Linked DNA regions of Phyllobacterium zundukense. The protein of the gene in region 1 interacts with the protein of each later gene in a pairwise test. Links are inferred from orthologs where the notes say so. Each region holds a gene or a part of one and is shown in the gene's direction. Other genes may lie near its edges.

The links. Proteins that work in one complex are often made in the same cells at the same time.
Region 2: the proteins of grxD (region 1) and BLM14_RS02095 interact in binary tests that used the Escherichia coli proteins (3 or more experiments, as listed by UniProt). The link is inferred for Phyllobacterium zundukense from one-to-one orthologs.

The regions. Positions count from the first base shown.
Region 1 is NZ_CP017940.1:1,349,286-1,352,517, reverse strand. What follows is about bases 1-2,846. They hold grxD (Grx4 family monothiol glutaredoxin), read left to right. Parts: upstream 1-1,180; coding sequence 1,181-1,513; downstream 1,514-2,846. Other genes in these bases: BLM14_RS06585 (multidrug effflux MFS transporter), read left to right, coding at 1,661-2,846; BLM14_RS06595 (BolA/IbaG family iron-sulfur metabolism protein), read left to right, coding at 803-1,036; purL (phosphoribosylformylglycinamidine synthase subunit PurL), read left to right, coding at 1-790. Outside these bases: more of BLM14_RS06585, read left to right, coding at 2,847-2,866; BLM14_RS06580 (hypothetical protein), read left to right, coding at 2,991-3,232. UniProt on the Escherichia coli protein: Monothiol glutaredoxin involved in the biogenesis of iron-sulfur clusters.
Region 2 is NZ_CP017940.1:418,078-421,108, reverse strand. The notes cover bases 130-3,031. They hold BLM14_RS02095 (BolA family protein), read left to right. Parts: upstream 130-1,380; coding sequence 1,381-1,683; downstream 1,684-3,031. Other genes in these bases: aroB (3-dehydroquinate synthase), read right to left, coding at 2,990-3,031; BLM14_RS02090 (HlyC/CorC family transporter), read right to left, coding at 1,704-2,993; BLM14_RS02100 (J domain-containing protein), read right to left, coding at 594-1,247; cobS (cobaltochelatase subunit CobS), read right to left, coding at 130-507. Outside these bases: more of cobS, read right to left, coding at 1-129. UniProt on the Escherichia coli protein: Transcriptional regulator that plays an important role in general stress response. Has many effects on cell morphology, cell growth and cell division. Acts by regulating the transcription of many genes, including dacA (PBP-5), dacC (PBP-6), ampC and mreB.

The DNA.
Region 1 (3,232 bases):
CAACCTGACCGCCGTTGGCGCAGAACCGCTGGCTGCGACCGACAATCTCAATTTCGGCAATCCGGAACGGCCGGAAATCATGGGGCAGCTGGTCAAGGCTGTTGGCGGCATCGGCGATGCCTGCCGTGCGCTCGCCTTCCCGATCGTTTCGGGCAATGTCTCGCTCTACAACGAGACCAATGGCCAGGCGATCCTGCCGACACCGACCATTGCCGGCGTGGGGCTGATCCCCGACTGGACAAAGACTGCCAGGATCGGCGGCATGCGCGACGGCGACGTGCTGATCCTGCTCGGCGGCGATGGTACGCATCTCGGCCAGTCGATCTATTTGCGCGACCTGCATGGCCGTGCCGATGGTCCTGCTCCGGCGGTTGATCTTGCAGCGGAAAAGCGCAACGGCAATTTCGTGCGCTCCGCCATCCGCAACGAACAGGTAACAGCCTGCCACGATCTGTCCGATGGCGGCCTTGCGATTGCGCTGGCGGAGATGTGCATGGCGTCAGCCAAGGGGGCGGCCGTCGAAATCGGCGGGACCACACCCCATGCCCTGCTCTTCGGTGAGGACCAGGCGCGCTATCTCGTTGCTGCTTCGCCGGAGATGGCCAATATCATCACGCTGAATGCAGAAGGCTGCGGTATTCCCTTCCGCAAGCTCGGGACAGTTGGCGGCAGTGCATTGACGATCGGGCGTCTACTCTCCATATCTGTAGCAGACCTGACAAAAGCACACGAATCGTGGTTCCCTGACTATATGAGTGGTCGGGCGGACGATAAAATACAGGCCGCCTGAGGAGAGAACGAGATGGCAATGGACGCGCGCGACATCGAAAAAATGATTCGAGACGCCATTCCGGATGCAAAGGTAACAATCCGCGATCTCGCGGGTGATGGTGACCACTATGCCGCCGAAGTTGTCGCGGAAAGCTTTCGCGGCAAGTCGCGCGTGCAGCAGCACCAGATGGTTTATGACGCGCTGAAGGGCAATATGGGCGGCGTGCTGCATGCCCTCGCCTTGCAGACCAGCGCGCCGGAGTAACGCTCCGAGTCGGTGCTGCACGACAGATTGTCTTGCGTTCGCGCGCCCATCGTGCTTTTTCTGGGCAAAGAGATGAGGTAAAATGGCCTCGCAAGCATTTTTTTAGCCGCGATTCCTCCCCTCGCGGCTGCGAAAGGACCCGAAATGAGCGGTATCAACGAATTCATCGCCAATGAAGTCAAGAGCAACGACGTCGTACTCTTCATGAAGGGCACTCCCGGTTTTCCGCAATGCGGCTTTTCCGGCCAGGTCGTGCAGATCCTCGATTACATCGGCGTCGACTACAAGGGTGTGAACGTTCTCTCCTCCAATGACCTGCGCCAGGGCATCAAGGATTACTCCAACTGGCCGACCATCCCGCAGCTTTACGTGAAGGGTGAATTTGTCGGCGGTTGCGACATTATCCGCGAAATGTTCCAGGCAGGCGAATTGCAGACCCTCCTGAGCGAAAAGGGCGTTGCCACCAAGGCAGCCTGATTACGCAATAAGTTCAAATGGTTCCGGGGAAATCCGGAATCTCTTTCTAAAGGCGTCGGCCGTTCCGACGCCTTTGTCTTTGTTTGATTTTTTGCAGGTCTGATCATGGATGCCGCTACAAATACGTCCGCTCCTCGTCTGAGGGGGATGGGCAAGGTTGAATTCATCGCCATGATGGCGATGCTGATGGCAATCAATGCCCTGGCCATCGACATCATGCTTCCGGGCCTGCAGCAGATCGGCGCCAGCCTCGGCGTGACCAGCGAAAACCACCGGCAATATGTGATCTCGGCCTATCTGATGGGCTTTGCGTTTTCGCAACTGTTCTATGGCCCGCTTTCCGATCGCTTCGGCAGGCGGGTGCCGATGTTTACCGGGCTGGTGGTCTACATCATCTCGGCAATCGCCTGCGTTTTCGTTCCGAGTTTCACGTCATTGCTGTTCTTCAGGCTGCTGCAGGGCATCGGCTCGGCTGCGACGCGCGTCATTACCATTTCCATCGTCCGCGACGTCTATGGCGGGCGGATGATGGCCGAAGTCATGTCGCTGATCATGATGGTGTTCATGATCGTCCCGGTCATTGCGCCGGGTACCGGCCAGGCAGTGATGCTGTTCGGCAACTGGCACCTGATCTTCATCTTCATGGCTGCCATCGCCAGCGCCGTGCTTGTCTGGGTCTATATCCGCCTGCCTGAAACGCTGGACCCGGCCGACGTGCGTCCGTTCACGCTGAAATCAGTGGCGCAGGGCTTCAGGATCGTTCTCACCAATCGCGTGGCGCTTTGCTATACCCTGGCAAATTCATTCATCTTCGGCGCGCTGTTCGGCTTCATCAATTCGGCGCAGCAGATCTATGTCGGCATCTACGATATGGGTATCTGGTTCCCCGTCGCATTTTCCGCTGTCGCGATCACGATGGCATTTTCGTCCTTCGTGAATTCGCGGTTCGTCGGGCGTTTCGGCATGCGGCGCCTGTCGCACGGCGCGCTTCTTGCTTTCTTGGGCATCAACGGACTCTGGTTGCTGCTGACCTTGTTCGGGCCGCAGCCCACACCCTTCGCCCTTTATATGATCTTGTTCTCCCTGGCGATGTTCCAGTTCGGCTGGATCGGCTCCAACTTCAACTCGCTGGCGATGGAACCACTTGGTCACGTGGCAGGTACGGCATCTTCCGTCCTCGGTTTCACAAGCACGGCAGGCGGCGGCGCCATCGGCGCGCTGATCGGTCAGGCCTATGACGGCACGACACTTCCGCTGGTCGCAGGCTTTTTCTTCCTGTCGCTGATTGGCCTGATCTTCGTGCTGATCGCAGAACGAGGGAAATTGTTCCAGCCGCATAACAGGCCGGTGTGAGCACGGAGCCGGCAGCGACGACGCCGCATCGTTTGGAGCTCCGCTATTGCCGCTACTGCCAACTTTGGTTGAATTGCTGGCTGCAAATCTATGGCCTAACATCCGGTATTCTGAAGGGCTGACTATGACAATCTCATTTGATACATTGGGTTATGCGCTGCGTTTGGAACAGGGCGGGTTCAGCCCCGCTCACGCCAAGGTGCAGGCAGAAGCCGCAAGGGATTTCATCATGCCCGAACTGGTAACGAAATCTGATCTCAACACCGCGCTGGAGCTGCTAACGCTTCGTCTTACAGTGCGCATGGGCGCGTTTTTCTTCGGGACGTCCGTAGCAACAATCGCAGCCATCGCGGCCATCGTAAAACT
Region 2 (3,031 bases), 930 kb from region 1 along the record:
CTGGTCGAGCAAGGTCAGCCGGCCGGATGATTCGAGCACACGCTGGATCACGAACATCACGTCGGGACGGCCTGCGTCATATTCGTCGAAAACCAGAGCGACATTGTGCTGATAGGCCCAGGGCAGGATACCATCGCGGAATTCCGTGATCTGCATGCCTTCCTTGACGACGATCGCGTCCTTGCCGACGAGATCGATACGGCTGACATGGCTGTCGAGGTTGACGCGCACGCAGGGCCAGTTGAGGCGGGCGGCGACTTGTTCGATGTGGGTCGACTTACCGGTACCGTGATAGCCGGAAACCATGACGCGGCGGTTGTAGGCGAAGCCGGCCAGAATGGCGAGCGTCGTCTGTTTGTCGAACAGATAGTCCGTATCGATTTCCGGCACATAGGCGTCGCCTGCCTTATAGGCAGGAACCATCATATCGGTTTCAAAACCGAACAGCTTTGCGGCAGAAACCGTTGTATCCGGCAAATTCGCAATATCGCGATCAACCTTATTCATCATGCCTCCAGCGCGACTGCACGGGCAGACGCATAAAGATAGTTTGAAACCTCGCTATGAGGTCCCGAATTCGGCTCAATCGCGGGTTAGCAGAAACCAGCCGCCTTGAGCAATTGATAGGCTTGGATTACGTCACGGAAACGATCCTCGGAAGCCCTATCACCGCCATTAGCATCAGGGTGATGGATCTTCACAAGTTCTTTATAGCGCGACTTTATGTCTTCGCCAGTGGCTTTTGCGCCAAGCCCGAGCGTATCCAGTGCTTTCGACTCCAATGGCTTGAGCTTGCGGACATGCACCCGCGCCTCATTGAATACGCTGTTGGGGTCGCGGAATCTGTTCTGATAGGCGGCGCGACCAGAACGCAACTTCGAAAAGTCAGGGGATGTCTTGGCGCTGGCGCTGGCTTGGGCGCGCGTACTGGCGCTTGCGCCGGCTCCACTGCCAGGCAGCCCGGCAACGGTCCAGGTCGGACGATCACCCGTCAGCGCTTCCTTCTGGTAGCGCGCCACTTCTGCGTCGGACAATCCGGAGAAATAATTATAGCCCTTATTGTATTCACGCACATGGTCGATGCAGAAATGGAAGAACTCGCCTTCCTTCTCACGGCCCACCGGCGCACGATGCGGGCCAGGCTTGTCACACCCATCCCACTGGCACACGGGAGTGCGCGATTTTTCCTCATCCGCCTTCTTTGGCCGGATACGGATGCTATCAAAATATTTCGAATTTGAGGTCATCGAGTCAGATTATCTTAGCTAAGCATGAATTGACATTTACCCATGGATCGACCTAACGCCTGAAATGGCGGTAAATTTGTGATCATGTACGGATTTGCCAAGTGAAACTACCATATGGGCGCAGGAGAACGAAATGTCCACTCAGTCAGCGATCGAAAACAAACTGACGCAGGCTTTTCATCCCGTTTCTTTGGCAGTCATCAATGAAAGCCACCTCCACGCTGGTCACCATCATTCCGACAGCGATCATCATGGCACATTTGATGGGTCAGGCGAAACGCATTTTCGCGTGCGGATTGTCGCGGAGGCTTTCGCCGGCATGTCGCGGGTCGCGCGTCATCGTGCGATCAACGACGTGCTGCAGGACGAACTGAAGGGTAGTGTACACGCGCTGGCGCTCGAACCAGCTGCCCCCGGCGAAGCAACGCGCCGTTAAGCGCCTCAAGGGGTCCTGATCTAGGTCAGCTTTGCTTTGTCATCGCCTTCAAGCGGGCGGATACGGAGCCGCGTGATACGGTTTTTTTCACGCCGTAGGATCGTGAAGCGCTTGCCGTGGAAGGTGAACGCCTGCTTCTCTTTCGGAATGCTCTGTGTTTCGTGAATGACGAGACCGGCAATGGTCGTTGCTTCCGCATCAGGCAGGTTCCAGTCGAGGGCGCGATTGAGATCGCGGATCGGTACGGAACCATCGACCAGAACGGAGCCATCCGGCTGTGGACGGCATCCTTGTACATCAATGTCATGTTCGTCGGCGATGTCGCCGACGATTTCTTCCAGAATGTCCTCCAGTGTAATCAGGCCCTGCACATCGCCGTACTCATCGACCACAATGGCGATATGCGCCTTGCGCCGCAGGAAAGCATTGAGCTGATCCTGAAGCGTTGTTGTGTCCGGCACGAACCACGGCTTCGTCGCAACTTTCATGATGTTGATCTTGGAGAAATCCCGGTTCGCATCACGAATCGCCCTCACAAGATCCTTGGCATGGACGACGCCGATAATATTGTCATTCGCATCCTTCCAGACGGGAATCCGGGTGTGGCGGCTCGCCAGAATCTGGTTGATGATGGTTTCGATCGGATCGTCCGCATTGACCGAATCCATATCGGTCCGATGAATCATGACGTCATAGACCTCGAGTTCACGCAGATCGAGCAGTCCGCCGATTTGATCGCGGTCGCGTTTAACAACCGACCCTTCCTTGTGCAGCAGATCAACTGCCCCGCGCAGCTCTTCCTGCGCCGAGAGCATCGAGGCCCCTGCCGCAAGATTAATACCAAACAATCCCAGTATCTTGCGGACGATCCAGTTGACGAGATCGGAAAGCGGGCCGAACAGGATGACGACAATCTGGGCAAACCGGACAAGCGCGAGCGAATTGCGATCGGGACTGGAAATGGCCCAGGATTTGGGTAGGACTTCTGCAAAAATAACGAGAAGGACGGTCATGATCGCGGTCGCGTAGGCAACACCGGCCTGACCGAACAGGGTGAGCAGCATGCTTGTCGTGAGCGATGATGCCAGAATGTTAATGAGATTGTTGCCTATCAACATGACACCGATCAGCCGATCGCGCTTTTCGATTAGCGCTTCCACCACGGCCGCCCGGTCGTCGCCGCGCTTCGCCAGGCGGTGCATTCGAGCGCGCGATACAGCAGTCAGAGCGGTTTCAGACCCCGAGAACAGGGCAGACATCAGGATCAAGAGGAATATAATTCCGCAAAAGATCCAGATTTCCAGGTTCATTTTGGATGTTTCTCCTGCAAGAAGCTCAATACGGCGGA